DNA from 2 places in the Streptomyces sp. NPDC055239 genome. Region 2 is predicted to be linked to the other one. Evidence: riboswitches for the same ligand, from Rfam matches in the RefSeq annotation. Region 2 holds a riboswitch; the other holds the start of a gene.
The links. Region 2 has a riboswitch for cobalamin ahead of ACWFRJ_RS22630 (energy-coupling factor ABC transporter permease). Riboswitches for the same ligand answer to the same signal wherever they lie in the genome.

Region 1: it holds a riboswitch for cobalamin, as region 2 does, so the genes downstream of both, ACWFRJ_RS10580 (ABC transporter substrate-binding protein) here and ACWFRJ_RS22630 (energy-coupling factor ABC transporter permease) in region 2, are expected to answer to the same signal.

The regions. Positions count from the first base shown of each region.
Region 1 covers NZ_JBSGRD010000002.1:984,064-991,842, reverse strand. Annotated here, with positions in the region: gene ACWFRJ_RS10610 (hypothetical protein) at 1-265, opposite strand, end outside; gene ACWFRJ_RS10605 (bestrophin-like domain) at 487-1,287, opposite strand; gene ACWFRJ_RS10600 (CGNR zinc finger domain-containing protein) at 1,507-2,136, opposite strand; gene ACWFRJ_RS10595 (MBL fold metallo-hydrolase) at 2,220-3,032, shown strand; gene ACWFRJ_RS10590 (ABC transporter ATP-binding protein) at 3,045-3,836, opposite strand; gene ACWFRJ_RS10585 (FecCD family ABC transporter permease) at 3,881-4,888, opposite strand; gene ACWFRJ_RS10580 (ABC transporter substrate-binding protein) at 4,975-6,033, opposite strand; cobalamin riboswitch at 6,127-6,312, opposite strand; gene ACWFRJ_RS10575 (VOC family protein) at 6,358-6,816, opposite strand; gene ACWFRJ_RS10570 (helix-turn-helix domain-containing protein) at 6,822-7,688, opposite strand.
Region 2 covers NZ_JBSGRD010000007.1:44,663-52,441, forward strand. Annotated here, with positions in the region: gene ACWFRJ_RS22605 (CoA-acylating methylmalonate-semialdehyde dehydrogenase) at 1-534, shown strand, start outside; gene ACWFRJ_RS22610 (acyl-CoA dehydrogenase family protein) at 540-1,688, shown strand; gene ACWFRJ_RS22615 (enoyl-CoA hydratase/isomerase family protein) at 1,685-2,761, shown strand; gene mmsB (3-hydroxyisobutyrate dehydrogenase) at 2,755-3,675, shown strand; gene ACWFRJ_RS22625 (enoyl-CoA hydratase) at 3,672-4,475, shown strand; cobalamin riboswitch at 4,537-4,734, shown strand; gene ACWFRJ_RS22630 (energy-coupling factor ABC transporter permease) at 4,765-5,505, shown strand; gene ACWFRJ_RS22635 (energy-coupling factor ABC transporter substrate-binding protein) at 5,511-5,885, shown strand; gene cbiQ (cobalt ECF transporter T component CbiQ) at 5,892-6,641, shown strand; gene ACWFRJ_RS22645 (energy-coupling factor ABC transporter ATP-binding protein) at 6,638-7,543, shown strand; gene ACWFRJ_RS22650 (MDR family MFS transporter) at 7,532-7,779, opposite strand, start outside.

The sequences.
Region 1 (7,779 bases), on a different contig from region 2:
CGGAGTACCACGGCGGGGCGTCCCAGGTGACCTTGGCCTTGGAGTAGACGTAGCCGCCGGACCGGGCCACGCAGTTCTTGACCGTGAAGTCCCAGTTGTCGCCCCAGGGACCGGAGTAGCCCGCGTCGTCGATGGTGCGGGAGCTGGAGTTGCACTTCCAGCTCAGTGCGGAGGCCGGGGCGGTGGCCAGTACCGAGACGCCTGCGACGGTCGCGCCGACCAGGGCGACCGACACGGCCTTCCTGGCCGCGGACGAGCGCCGCACGGAGGAGAGTCGTACAGACGACGATATATGACGCGGATTCAGTTTTCGCATGGAACATTCCCTCGTTGGTGGTGGTGCTGGGACCTGCTTGCGCAGTTCCTTGCTTTCGCCGCCCGCTGGAACTGGAATCCGATGTTCCGGTGGGTGGCGATCACTCACCTTAGCGATCACCCATCGGGTGTTCGGCGGCTGTTCGGTGCTCGTTCGGTAGCAGTTCCGTATTACGTCGCCTTGATGCCCGAGCCGTCGCAGGGAATGTCCGCCATCTTGTGGTTCGCCGCCTTGAAGTCCTTGGTGATCTGCTGCTCGACGTTGGCGATGGCGGTCGGCGGGACGTCGATGAAACCTCCGAAGGGGCGGTCGACGTCGCGGATGATGACCAGGGTCGTGGTCAGCAGGACGGTGATGATGACGAGGGCGGTGAGCTGGCCGCGGTTGTTGCGTGTGGGTAGGGAGAGGCCCAGGGCGATGATCGTCAGGGCCAGGGCGACCAGCAGGAACCAGAAGATGGGGTCGGCGATGGAGGGGCTGGATTGGACCAGGCGCTCCTCTCGCGCCTCCGACCTCTTGCTGTCGGCGGCCACCAGCATGCCGAAGGTGGTCTCTCCCTTGAGCTCGGTGAAGGCGTGGCGGAAGTCCCTCGTCCACACGCTGGGGGCTGGCGATCCGCTGCCGTCCCGCATCGCGGGCCACTCCTTCGTGCGGACCGCGCGGGCGTAGCAGATGGCGTCGGACTGTAGCCGCTGCGTCTGCTCCTTCGGTGCGTACTCGGCGAGTTCGGCGAGGTGGTCGAGGGCGTGGGCCTCGCCGCGGGCGGCTGTCTCGGCTCTTCCGTACGAGGCGGACGCGGAGACCAGGGTGAAGGCGAGGAGCAGGATCGTCAGGGTCTGCAGCGGGCCGACGAGGTCGCGCACGCTCATGCCCTTGTCTTCGTCCTCGTCGACGAGGCGCGGGCGCAGGTAGTGGTTGGCGACGATGCTGCCGACGAGGGCCAGTACGGCGACGACGAGTACGGCGATCACGAGTTTGCTCTCCTGATGAAGCGGGGCCCGAAGACGGACAGGGAGCCGGACAGGGAGCCGGATAGGGAGACGGACATACTCGTGATCTTGAGTGGGGGCGCCTGGTCGCCGTCGTACCGAAGCGCCCTGCGCCTCGAAAGAGTGCCTGCGCACTCCATACGGCTCTGGTTCAGGTCAGCGGCGGCGTGGCGCGGCGTGGCGCGAAATCTTGAGGTCGTATCAGGCCGACTTCGGCCGCGTACGCCGGGCGTAAGCGCGGGCCGCGCGGGCTCGGTCTCCGCAGCGCGTTGAGCACCAGTGGCGGCGGCCGTGGCGCAGCAGGTAGCGGTTGCAGGGAGGGGAGCCGCAGGCGGTGAGGCGTTCGGCGTCGGGGCCTGTGAGCAGGGCGGCGGCGTCGGCTGCCAGGGTCGCCAAGGCGTGCTCGACGACCTGCGTCGTGGGGTGGGACGCGGCGCGGTACATGCCGCGTACGGGGTCCCAGTGGAGCAGGGAGGCCGCGGGCGCCCTGGTCAGGGCTTCGTTGAGGGCAGCCAGCGCGCTCGCCGGGGGTGGGCAGTCGTGGAGCCGGGCGGCGAGCAAGGAACGGATCTGTTCCCGCAGGGTGCGCAGTTGGGCCGTACACATCTCCTGGAGGCCCGAGTCGGCCGGGGCCAGGTCGCGTTCGGCGAGCCAGCGGTTCGCGGCCGCCGGGGTGCCGAGGAAGTCGGCGAACTGGCCGCCGGGCAGTGCGACGGCGCTGTTGGCGAAGTCGAGTGCGGGGTACTGCTCCGCTCCCGGCGCGGGCAGCGGCAGGTCGGTCTCGGCCAATTCCGCGGGCTCGGCCGTCAGGATCTCGTTCACCTTTCTCATGGTACGCATTGCCTTCATCCGTGAGATACGGCTACGGTTTCTCACGGATAGATTGTTTCCCATCCGTGAGGTGTGTCTCCTCCATGTCATCCACGCCCTCCATGGCCGCATCCGGCACGACCGACGAGCAGATCCCCGTACGCGTCTTCGGCGGCCCGACCGCCCTCTTCGAGTACGGCGGTCTGCGGTTCCTCACCGACCCCACCTTCGACGCACCCGGCGAGTACCCGGCCCCGGGCGGCGCCGGCCTGACCAAGACCGCGCCCGCCTCGGTCCCCCTCTCCGCGCTCGGCTCCCTCGACGTGGTCCTGCTCTCGCACGACGAGCACCCCGACAACCTCGATGTCTCCGGCCGCGCCCTGCTCGCCGACGTACCGCTCACCCTCACCACGCCCGGTGGCGGGCGCCGCCTGCGCGACAGCCTCGGGGACAAGGTGAAAGGGCTGCAGGACTGGGAGTCCGTCGAGCTCGACCGGCCCGGCGGCGGACACGTGACCGTGACGGGCGTGCCCGCCGTGCACGGTCCCGGCAGGCGCGAGGACGTCGAAGCGCTCACCGGCGAGGTCGTCGGCTTCGTCCTGACCGGCGAAGGTCTGCCCACGGTCTACGTCAGCGGCGACAACGCCTCGCTCACCGCGGTCGAGGAGACGGCCGCGCGGTTCGGCCCCGTGGACACCGCCGTCCTCTTCGCCGGCGCGCCCCGCTTCCCCTTCCTGTTCGAGGGCGCACCGATCGTCCTCGACAGCGCCCAGGCCGCCGAGGCCACGAAGATCCTCGGTGCGCGCAGGGTCGTACCCGTCCACTTCGACAGCTGGGCCCACTTCACCGAGGGCCGCACCGAGTTGGTCGTCGCGTTCACCGCCGCGGGGCTCGCCGACCGTCTGCAGCTGGACTGACCACCCGAGGAGTCAGCCTCGCAGGAAGCGGATCGACGGGCGGCTGTCCTGGCCGCCGCCGTCCACCCTCGTCACCACCGCCCGCACCCCGTACACCTTCGCGATCAGCTCCTCCGTGATCACCTCGGACGGTGTGCCCGCCGCATGGGCCACGCCTTCGCGCAGGACCAGTACGTGGTCGCAGAACATGGCGGCCAGGTTCAGGTCGTGCAGGGCGATCACGCTGGTCAGGGGGAGGTCGGCGACCAGGGACAGGAGGTCGAGCTGGTGCTGGATGTCCAGGTGGTTGGTCGGTTCGTCAAGCAGGAGCTCCTGGGGAGCCTGGGCCAGGGCCCTGGCTATCTGGACCCGTTGGCGTTCGCCGCCGGAGAGGGTGTGCCAGGACTGGCCCGCGCGGTCGGCAAGGCCTGTGCGGGTCAGGGCCTCGTGGACCGCCTCGTCGTCCTGGGGCGTGGACGGGGACCACGCCCTGCGGTGCGGGATGCGGCCCAGGCGTACGACATCCTCCACCGACAACTCGACCTGCGTGGTGGCGTCCTGGTCCACCACCGCCACCCTGCGTGCCACCGTGCGGCGGCCCACGTCCCGCAGCGGACGGCCGTCCAGCGTGACCGCTCCCGATGCCGGGGCCAGGACGCCCGCCAGGATGCGCAGGAGGGTGGACTTGCCCGAGCCGTTCGGGCCGAGCAGGCCGACCGTGGATCCGGGGGGCGGGGCCAGGGTCACTCCGTCGACTATGAGGTGGCCGCCCGCCGTTCTGGTCACTCGGTCGGCTCGCAGGCCACGTTCGGCCTGTGGAATCACATCGTCGGTCACTTCGTCAGGCACGTCGTCGGTCACTTCGTCAGTCACGTCGTCTTTCGCGTGCGGTAGAGGACCAGGACGAATGCCGGTACGCCGATCAGGGACGTCACCACGCCCACCGGGACCTCCTGCGGGTCCAGGACCGTACGGGCGAGCGTGTCCACCCACACCAGGAACACCGCGCCCGCGAGCGCCGTGACCGGGAGCAGTCGCGCGTGCCCCGAGCCGCCCAGGGCGCGGGCCGCGTGCGGCAGGACCAGGCCGACGAAGCCGATGGCGCCCGCGCTGCTGACCAGCGCCGCCGTGAGCAGGGCCGTGGTGGAGAGCAGCAGGAGGCGGGTGCGGGCCACGTGGACTCCCAGCGTCGCCGCCGCGTCCTGGCCGAACACGAACGCGTCCAGGGTGCGGGCATGCGCCAGGCAGATGACGAGCGCGACGACGAGCACCGCCCCGCACAGCCAGACGTCCGTCCAGCCCACCCCGCTCAACGAGCCGAGCAGCCAGAACAGGACGCCCCGCGTCGTCTCCGCGTCGCCCGCCGTGAGGATCACGAAGGAGGTGAGCGCGGAGAAGAGCTGCATCGCCGCAACGCCGGAAAGCACCACCCTGTCGGTGCTCCCGCCCAGGGTGTGGCTGAGCAGCAGGACGAGGGCGAACGAGCAGAGGGCCCCCACGAAGGCACCCGCCGAGATCGACACCACTCCCCCGCCGACCCCCAGGACGACGATCGCGACCGCCCCCGTGGAAGCGCCCGAGGAGACGCCGAGCACGAAGGGGTCGGCCAGCGGATTGCGCAGGAGGGACTGGAGGACCGTTCCGCACACCGCGAGGCCCGCGCCGCAGACCGCAGCGAGGAGCGTGCGCGGCATGCGCAGGTTCCAGACGATGCCGTCCCGGATGGGCGTCAGCTCCGCCTCGCCCCAGCCGAGGTGGGCCGCCACCGCCGACCACACGTCCGGTACGGAGATGTCGGCGGGGCCGATCGTGACGGCCACCGCCACGGAGAGGGCGAGGGCGGCGAGTCCCGCCGTCCAGAGCAGTATCTGGCGCACACCGCCCGCGAGACCGGCACGGGAACCGACGTCAGGGCCGACACCGACACCGACACGGGCACGGGCGCCGACACCGGCGCCACCCCTCACTTGTCGAGCCCGAACTCGCGCAACGCGTCGGCGACTTGCTCCACGCCGTCCACCGTACGGATCGTCGGGTTCATGGCCTGGCCGCTCAGCAGCACGTACCGCTTCTTCTTCACCGCGGTCAGGTTCTTGGTGACCGGGTTGGACTCCAGGAACTCGATCTTCTTCTTCGCGCTCTCGGCCGTCTGCGACTTGCGGGTGAGGTCGCCGATGACCAGGACGTCCGGGTCACGGTCCGCCACCGTCTCCCAGTTGATCTGGGGCCACTCCTCGTGGGTGTCGTCGAAGACGTTCTTCGTGCCGAGCTCGCGGGTGATGATGCCCGGCGCTCCGCAGCAGCCCGCGATGTAGGGGGCGTCGGAGTTGGCGAACCAGTAGAGGAGCGAAGTGTCGGACGCTTCGATCTTCTCCGTGGCATTCGCCACCCGGCCCTTGAGCTCCGTGATCAGGCGTTCGCCGCGCTTCTCGACCCCGAAGGCCTTGGCCAGGTCCCGCACCTCGCCGTACACCGTGTCCATGGTCAGCGTCTTGACCCGCTTGCCGTCGCCGTCACCGCTGTTGTCCTTGCCCGCGCAGTCGGACGGCGAGACGTAGGCGGGTACGCCGAGTTCGGCGAACTTGGCGCGGTCCGCGACGCCGCCCTTGCTGACCGTCGCCAGGAAGGACGCGGTGACGAAGTCCGGCTCCTTGGCGAGGACCTTCTCGAAGGAGGGGTAGCTGTCGGCGATCCGGGGCACCTTGGCGTTGTCCTTCTCCAGACCTCCCAGCACCGGGTCCGTCCAGGTCCCGGTGCCGACCATGCGGTCCGCGAGGCCGAGGGAGAGCAGGATCTCGGTGGAGCCCTGGTCGAGGGAGACCGCCCGCTGCGGCGGCGCCTTGATCTCCGCCTTCTTGCCGCAGGAGGTCAGGGTCAGTGGATAGCCGTCGGCCTTCTTGCCCGCCGCCGACGTGGCGGAGGAATCCGACGAGCCGCCGCAGGAGGTCAGAGTGACGGCCAGAGCCGCGCTGAGGAAGACGGGCGTACGTACGCGACGGGCTGCACTGCGAAGGACGGGTATACGTACACGACGGGCTGTGGAGGACACACGATCCCTTGAGTCTCACGGCTCATACGCGGAGCCTGGCCTGCTTCGTCACCTCCGCCGCTCGGTGCGCGGGCGAAGGCGCCAGCAGGTCTTCGGACTCGGGGATCGGCCGGACGGGGCGCCTTCCCAGGCGTCCGTGGACGCCCAGTGGCCGTGGCCCCGCCCGTACCCCCTCACCGCTGCGCGTCAGTTCCGGATTCGCACCGGATTCCCTGGCCCTGGTGTGGGTCGACTGGCGTCCGCAAGCTATCACGCGAGGTCAGGACGCCCCACAGAATGCCTGGTCAAGACGCCTGGTCAGGACGCCTCGTCGGGCCTCGGTGCGCCGCGGTAGGTGCCGAAGGACCACTTGTTGCCCTCGGGGTCGGCGATCGCGAACTCCCGGCTGCCGTACGGCTGGTCCTCGATCTCACGGATGATCTTGACCCCTGCGGCACTGAGCCGCTGGTAGAGGTCGTCCACGTGATCGGTGACGACGTACGCGCCGAAGGTGCCCGGCTTCAGGCACCAGTCCTGCGACTTCTCGTCGTACGAGCCGAGCATCACGGCGCCGCCCTCGGGCCAGTCGAGCTCGGCGTGGGCCACGCGGTCGCCGTCCTCGTAGACGGCGGTGCGCAGGAAGCCGACCGTGCCGACCAGGAAGTCGATCAGGGCGGGGGCGTCGTTGGCCTGGAGCGACGGCCAGACATCGGGGGCGCGCCCGGCTGAAGCGGAGGTGGGCTGGGACTGAGGCTGCTTCTTCTCGTTGGTGTCCATGAGTCCTACTCTTCGCCCCCGCCATGGCTCCCGGCTTGGATATTCCGGCACTCTTCGGCCAGCCAGCCGCTGGGGCTCACCCCGGTGTACTGCCGGAAGTCCCGTACGAGGTGGGAGTGGTCGTAATAGCCGCAGTCGGCGGCGACGCGGGCCAGGTCGGGGGCGCCGCCCGAGGCGACAGGGCGTACGACGGCGTTGCGGGCGCGCTGGAAGCGCATCAGGCGGCCCGCCTGCTTGGGGCTCAGGCCCGTCTCGGCACGGAAGAGCGTGGTCAGGCGGCGTTCGCTGAGCGCCACGTGCCGGGAGAGGCCGCGCAGGGTGCCGACGCCCCGGTGCCGGGCGAGCCAGGCCCAGGCCTCGGCGACCTCGGGCCGTACGGCTCCGTCCGCGTCGGCGTCGGTCACGCGCTGCCTCAGATACGCGGACAGGGAGGCGAATCGCTCCTCCCACCCACCCTGCTCGCACAGCAGCTCCCGTACATCCACGGCGCGGCGCCCCATCACCTCCGCGCCGGACGTCACCAGGTCTCCGGTCAGCTCCGAGGCCGGGACGCCGAACAGGGCGCGGGCGGCGAGCGGATGCACGGCGAGCTGGATGCCCGCCTCGTGCTCGGGCCGCACGACGTACGCCGGGGACTGGTGCAGGCCGCCGAGGACGATGTCCGTGCGGATGGCGTCGGGGCCGACCGCCTGCTCGGGGCTGTGGCCGGTGGCGACGGGGCCGTCCAGCGAGAAGATCAGCGTCAGGTACGGGGACGGCAGGCCGCGGTGCAGGCCGGGCCGCTCACCCGCCGTGCGGTAGCCGACGGCGGACACCACCATGTCGTCGAGCCGCGGAGCAGCCCGAACGAACTCGCGGGAGACGGTCTCCATGCCATCCAGTATGCGACCCACTGCGCGATGAGCACCGCTCAGAAGCAGGCCCGAGCAGCCCGGAAGGCCCGGCAGGCGTCCCATCCCACTA
Region 2 (7,779 bases):
GGCCCGCTGGTGAGCAGGGACGCGCTCGACCGGGTCCGGCGCTACGTCGACATCGGCGTGAACGAGGGCGCCGAACTCGTCGTGGACGGTAGGCAGTTCGAGCTTCCGGACCATGAGAACGGGTTCTTCGCCGGAGCATCGCTCTTCGACCGGGTCAGTCCGCGGATGCGGATCTACCGTGAGGAGATCTTCGGGCCCGTCCTGTGCGTCGTACGGGCCGCCGACTACGAGGAAGCCCTGCGGCTGCCCAGCGAGCACCCGTACGGAAACGGGGTCGCGATCTTCACCAGGGACGGCGACACCGCCCGCGACTTCACGCGCCGCGTCGACACCGGAATGGTCGGAGTGAACGTCCCCATCCCGGTCCCCGTCGCCTACCACACCTTCGGCGGCTGGAAGCGCTCCGGCTTCGGCGACCTGAACCAGCACGGCCCGGACGCCATCCGCTTCTACACCCGCACCAAGACCGTCACCTCGCGCTGGCCCTCAGGGGTCAGGGAAGGCGCGAGCTTCACCCTGCCCACCATGGGATGAGCGCCATGACCAGCGCATCGCTCACCCAGGACCAGCAGGCCCTCGTCGAGACCACGCTCGACTTCGCGGAGGACCACCTGGCTCCCCGTGCCGTGCAGTGGGACCAGGACAAGCACTTCCCCCTCGACGTACTGCGCAAGGCGGCCGGGCTCGGGCTCGGCGGGGTGTACGTAGGGGAGGACGCGGGAGGCAGCGGCCTCAGCCGGGCCGACGGCGTCCTTGTCTTCGAAGCCCTCGCCTCCGGCTGCCCGTCCATCGCGGGCTACCTCTCCATCCACAACATGGTCGCCTGGATGATCGACACCTACGGCGACCAGGCGCAACGGGCACGGTGGCTGCCCCGGCTGTGCTCCATGGACGACCTCGGCAGCTACTGCCTCACCGAACCGGGCACCGGATCGGACGCCGGATCCCTGAGCACCCGGGCGGTCCGCGACGGCGACAGCTATGTCCTGACCGGGGTCAAGCAGTTCATCTCCGGTGCGGGTGCCGCGCAGGTGTACGTCGTCATGGCGCGCACCGACGGCGAGGGACCCCGGGGGATCTCCGCGTTCGTCGTCGAACGGGACGACCCCGGGCTGTCGTTCGGCCCCGACGAGAAGAAGATGGGCTGGAACGCCCAGCCCACCCGCCAGGTGATCCTGGACGGCGTGCGGGTCGACGCGGACCGGCTGCTCGGCCGGGCCGGCAACGGCTTCCGGATCGCCATGAGCGGCCTGAACGGCGGTCGGCTCGGCATCGCCGCCTGCTCCCTGGGCGGCGCCCGCAGCGCCCTTGACAAGAGCCTGTCGTATCTCGCCGACCGGGAGGCGTTCGGCGCCCGGCTCCTCGACGCGCAGGCCCTGCAGTTCCGTCTCGCCGACATGGCGACCGAACTCGCCGCGGCCCGCGCCCTGGTCCACGAGGCAGCCAAGGCTCTGGATCGCCGTGACCCCCAGGCGCCGCAGCTGTGCGCGATGGCCAAACGGTTCGCCACCGACACCGGCTACTCCGTCGCCGATCGCGCCCTCCAACTGCACGGCGGATACGGCTACTTGAACGAGTACGGCATCGAGAAGATCGTCCGCGACCTCCGTGTCCATCAGATCCTGGAAGGAACCAACGAGATCATGCGCGTCATCGTGGCCCGAGGCCTGACGGAAGCACTGCGGTGACGGCGGCCAAGGACACCGAGCACGCTGTCCTGCTCCGGACCGAGGGCCGCGCGGCCCACCTCACGCTCAACCGTCCCCAGGCCCTCAACGCCCTCACCCACACCATGGTGCGGCGCATCGACGAAGCGCTCACCACCTGGGAGAGCGACCCTGCCGTACGGACCGTGGTCGTCCAAGGCGCAGGCGGGCGCGGTCTGTGCGCGGGCGGCGACATCCGTTCCATCTACGAGGACGCACGTGCGGGGACAGCCGCCTCCGCCGACTTCTGGCGCGACGAATACCGGCTCAACGCGCGCATCGCCCGCTACCCCAAGCCGTACGTCGCCGTGATGGACGGGATCGTGATGGGCGGCGGCGTCGGAGTCTCCGCGCACGGCGACGTCCGCATCGTCACCGAGCGCTCGCGCATCGCGATGCCGGAGACCGGCATCGGCTTCGTCCCCGACGTGGGCGGCACCTACCTGCTGGCCCTGGCCCCCGGTGAACTCGGCACCCACCTGGCGCTCACCGGCGCGCAAGTCGGCGCCGCCGATGCCCTGTTGTGCGGGCTCGCCGATCATTTCGTGGCCTCTGGCGACATGCCCAGGCTGCTTGGCGACTTCGCCACGCAGCCGGTCTGGGACGCCCTCCAGATGTACGTGCGCCAGCCGCCGCCCGGCGACCTTGCCGGTCACCGGGCCTGGATCGACGACTGCTACGCCGCCGACACGGTGGAGGAGATCCTCGCCCGGCTGCGCGGCCATGGAGCGCGCGCGGCGACGGAGGCGGCCGACACCCTTGCCACCAAGTCGCCCACCGCCCTGAAGGTCACGCTCGCCGCACTGCGCCGGGCGCGGCGGCTCGGCCCGTTGGAGCGCGTCCTCGAGCAGGAGTACCGGGTCTCCCGCGCCGCGCTCGCCTCGTACGACCTGGTCGAGGGGATCCGGGCGCAAGTGATCGACAAGGACCGCAGTCCCCGCTGGAAACCGGCCACCCTGGCCGAGGTCACCGACGCGGACGTGGCGCGCCACTTCGGCCCGCCCGCCGACGGCGACATCCACCTGGCGACGACCCCACAGGAGGTGGCGTGGTGAACACCGCTCTCACCATCGGCTTCATCGGGCTCGGTCACATGGGCGGCCCGATGGCCGCCAATCTCGTCAAGGCGGGGCACCGGGTGCTCGGCCACGACCTGCTGCCCGAACTGCTCGCCGAGGCGGTCGAGAACGGCGTGGTGGCCGCCGGATCGTCGACGGACGCCGCCGCCGTGGCGGACGTGGTGATCACCATGCTGCCTGCCGGGCGGCACGTCCTTAGCCTCTACCAGGAGGAGGGGCTCCTTGCCGCCGCCCGGCCTGGCACGCTGTTCATCGACTGCTCGACCATCGACGTGGCCGACGCGCGCAGCGCACACACGGCCGCGACGGCGGCCGGGATGCGGGCCCTCGACGCCCCGGTCAGCGGGGGAGTGGTGGGCGCCGACGCAGGCACGCTCACCTTCATGGCGGGCGGCGGCGATGCCGAGTTCGCCGAGGCGGACCCGCTCCTGACGATCATGGGGAACAAGGCGGTGCACTGCGGCGGACCCGGCGCCGGACAGGCGGCGAAGATCTGCAACAACATGATCCTCGGCGTCTCGATGATCGCGGTGAGCGAGGCGTTCGTCCTGGGCGAGAGCCTGGGCCTGTCCCACCAGGCCCTGTTCGACGTGGCCTCCACCGCCTCCGGGCAGTGCTGGGCCCTGACCGTCAACTGCCCGGTGCCGGGGCCCGTTCCGGCCAGCCCAGCCAACCGCGGCTACCGACCCGGATTCGCCGCCCCACTGATGGCCAAGGACCTGGGACTCGCGGCCAGCGCAATCGAGGCCAGTGGAATCCATGCACAACTCGGTGTGAAGGCAGCCGAGTTGTATGCCGCCTACGCGGAAGGCGCCGGATCGGACCAGGACTTCTCCGGGATCGTCAACACCATCAGACAGCACACGGCAGGGGACGGGGACAGCGCATGACAACAGAGCCGTACGAGACGACCTCAGCGTCGTACGAGACGATCCGCATCGAACGAAAGGGCCGTACCGCACTTCTCACGCTCGACCGGCCCAAGGCTCTCAACGCCCTCAACCTTCAGGTGATGAACGAGATCGTCGCCGCGACGGCGGAACTGGATCGGGACCCGGACGTCGGCTGCGTCGTCCTGACCGGATCGCCGAAGGCGTTCGCCGCCGGGGCCGACATCAAGGAGATGCGGCCCCGGAGCTACATGGACATGTACCTCAGCGACTGGTTCGCCGCCTGGGACAGGCTCGGCTCGCTGCGCACGCCGACGGTCGCGGCCGTCTCCGGGTACGCGCTCGGTGGTGGCTGCGAGCTGGCGATGCTGTGCGACATCCTGCTGGCCGCCGATACCGCCGTCTTCGGTCAGCCCGAGATCAAACTGGGGGTCATCCCCGGCATCGGCGGCTCGCAGCGGCTGACCCGCGCGGTCGGCAAGGCCAAGGCCATGGAGATGTGCCTGACCGGTCGCACCATGGACGCCGAGGAAGCGGAGCGGGCCGGACTCGTATCGCGCGTGGTGCCCGCGGGGGAACTCGTCGGCGAGGCCCTCGCCGTCGCCGAGACCGTCGCGGGGATGTCCCTGCCCGTCGCGATGATGGCGAAGGAAGCCGTGTCCCGGGCGTTCGAGACGACCCTCGCGGAGGGGGTCCGCTTCGAACGCCGCCTCTTCCATGCCGTGTTCGCGACCGAGGACCAGAAGGAGGGCATGGCCGCTTTCGTCGACAAGCGACCGCCCGGCTTCACGCACTCCTGAGGTCTGAGGTCTGACCAGGGGCGTACGCCCACAGGCGCGGCCGTCCCACAAGTTGTCAGGAATCTCGGTTGCGCACTATGGTCACCACGCCTTGGTGAACGGGAAATCCGGTGTGATGCCGGTGCGGCCCTCGCCACTGTGATCGGGAAGTCCGGCTCCAGCCCTCGCGGCAGCCACTGGGTGCACACGCATCCGGGAAGGCGGAGTCCGGTCGGTATGACCCGTAAGCCAGGAGACCGACCAAGGCGCGTTGTCCATCCACGAGGTGCTGGAGAGGGTCTGCTTAGCCATGCACATTGCCGAGGGTTTCCTCCCGCCGGCGCACGCGATCGCCTGGAGCGTAGCGTCCGCGCCGTTCGTCGTCCACGGAGTCCGCTCCTTGACCCGTGAGGTCAAGGAGCACCCGGAGAGCACCCTGCTCCTGGGCGCCTCCGGAGCCTTCACTTTTGTCCTTTCCGCACTGAAAATCCCTTCCGTCACGGGCAGTTGCTCGCATCCGACGGGCACCGGGCTCGGCGCGATCCTGTTCCGGCCGCCGATCATGGCGGTGCTCGGCACCATCACGCTGCTCTTCCAGGCCCTGCTGCTCGCCCACGGCGGGCTCACCACGCTGGGCGCCAACGTGTTCTCCATGGCGATCGTCGGGCCATGGGCCGGATACGCCGTCTACCGGCTCCTGAAGCGGTACGACGTGCCGCTCATGGTCGCCGTGTTCTTCGGCGCGTTCGTCGCCGACCTCTCCACGTACTGCGTCACCAGCGTCCAGCTGGCCCTGGCGTTCCCCGACCCGAGCAGCGGATTCCTCGGTGCTCTGGGCAAGTTCGGCGGCATCTTCGCCGTCACGCAGATCCCCCTGGCCGTCAGCGAGGGGCTTCTCACCGTCCTGGTGATGCGGCTGCTCGTGCAGTCCAGCAAGGGTGAACTCACGCGGCTCGGCGTACTGCTGCAGGGCAAGCAGGCGGCGGCGACCGCGACGACCGCGACGACTGCGGCGAAGAAGACGGAGACCGAGACGGGGGCCAGCGCCTGATGAGCATGAGCCGGAACGCGAAGATCAACATTGTGCTCCTCGTCATCGTCGCCGCGCTCGCGGTGCTGCCGGTGGCGCTCGGTCTCGGCGACGACGAGAAGGAACCGTTCGCCGGGGCGGACGCCCAGGCCGAGACCGCGATCACCGAGATCAAGCCGGACTACGAGCCCTGGTTCTCGCCGCTGTACGAACCCCCTTCCGGGGAGATCGAGTCGGCGCTCTTCGCCTTGCAGGCGGCACTCGGTGCGGGCGTCCTCGCGTACTACTTCGGTGTGCGCAAGGGGCGCCGTCAGGGCGCGGAGACGGCACGGGCGCAGGCAGCACCTGCGGAGCAGTCCGGCGACGTGGAGGGCGTCCGGCCCGAGACCGAGCAGGTCTGAGCCCGCGTGCTGCCCATCGACGCGGCGGCGCACAGCAGTCGCTGGCGCCGCCGTCACCCCGTGGACAAGGCTGTCCTCGGGCTCGGCCTCACTGTCCTTGCCGTCTCGCTGCCGCCCTGGCCCGGCGCCGCCCTGGTGCTGATCGCGGCGCTCGCCGTGCTGCTCGGGCCTGCCGGTGTGCCGCCGCGTAAACTGTGGCGCGCCTACCGCGTACCGCTCGGCTTCTGCGTCACCGGAGCCCTGACCCTGATCGTCCAACTCGGCGGAACCGAAGGGTTCGTCACGCTCGCCGACGGCGGTCCCGCCAGGGCGGGCGGTCTGCTCCTGCGCACGTCGGCGGCCTCGCTCGGCGTCCTCCTTTTCGCCTTCACCACGCCGATGTCGGATCTGCTGCCCCGCCTGGTGAAGGCGGGTGTTCCGGCGCCGGTCGTGGACGTGGCCCTCGTCATGTACCGGATGAGCTTCCTGCTCCTGGACTCCATGAGCCGCATCCGGCAGGCGCAGGCCGCGCGGCTCGGCCACACCACCCGGGCCGCCACCTGGCGCTCCCTCGGCTCTCTGGGGGCCACCGCGTTCGTGCGGGCCTTCGACCGGGCGACCCGGCTGCAGGCCGGGCTCGCCGGACGCGGCTACGACGGAACCCTGCGCGTCCTTGTGCCCGAAGCCCGGATCTCCCGGCCCTTCGTGGCGGCCAGCGCGGTACTCCTCACGGGCCTCGCGGTCCTCACCCTCGTACTGGAAAGGCTCCTTCCATGAGCGACCCGAGCGACCCGAGCGACGCGAGAGCTCCTCGCGAGCGAGAGCCGGGCGCGTCCTTGGTCGCTCTTCGCGCCGCTTCCTACGCGTACGAAGAGGGGCCGACCGTGCTCAGCGGCCTCGACTTCGATGTCACCGAGGGCCGTGCTCTCGCGCTGCTCGGGCGCAACGGCAGTGGCAAGACCACCCTCATGCGGCTGCTGAGCGGCGGACTCCGCCCGGACCAGGGCGGGTTGAGCGTCGCGGGCGTTCCCGTGACGTACGACCGCAAGGGTCTGACCCGGCTGCGCACCACAGTCCAACTGGTCGTCCAGGACCCCGACGACCAGTTGTTCGCCGCCTCGGTGGAGCAGGACGTGTCCTTCGGGCCGCTGAACCTCGGGCTGCCCGATGCCGAGGTCCGGGCGCGGGTCGCCGAGTCGCTCGCCGCGCTCGACATCGGCGCCCTGGCGGACCGCCCCACCCATCTGCTCTCCTACGGCCAGCGCAAGCGGACGGCCATCGCGGGCGCCGTGGCGATGCGCCCCCGCGTACTGATCCTCGACGAGCCGACCGCCGGACTCGACCCGGACGGCCAGGAACGCCTCCTGATCACCCTGCAAGGGCTGCGGGACGCGGGGACGACCGTGGTCATGGCCACCCACGACGTGGATCTGGCCCTCCGCTGGGCCGACGACGCGGCGCTGCTCACCCCCTCGGGAGTACGCACAGGGCCGGTCGCGGAGATGCTCGCCAGGCGGGATCTCCTGGCGCAGGCGGGACTTCGCCTGCCGTGGGGAATCGCCGTCTCGGAGTTCCTTCGGACGAAGGGCCTCCTTGACGGGGACGGCGAAGGGCCGCGCACACCGGAGGAGCTGGCCGCCCTCATGGCCCCGGCGATGCCCGGTGCGTCAGCCGGTTGACGGAACCGGGGCCGGGGTGCGGCCGGGCAGCAGCGCCACGGCCAGGAGCGGGATCACGGCGAGTGCGAGCCACGGCGCCCAGGGCGGAAGCCCGGCGTCGAGGAGTGAGCCGGTCGCTGCGCTGCCCGCGAGGACGATCAGGCCGGAGACCGAGGACAGGGCACCCGTGTAGAGGCCCAGCCTGCCGTCGGGGGTGAGGTCGGGGACCCAGGCGCGCGCGGCCGGTGCGACCAGCA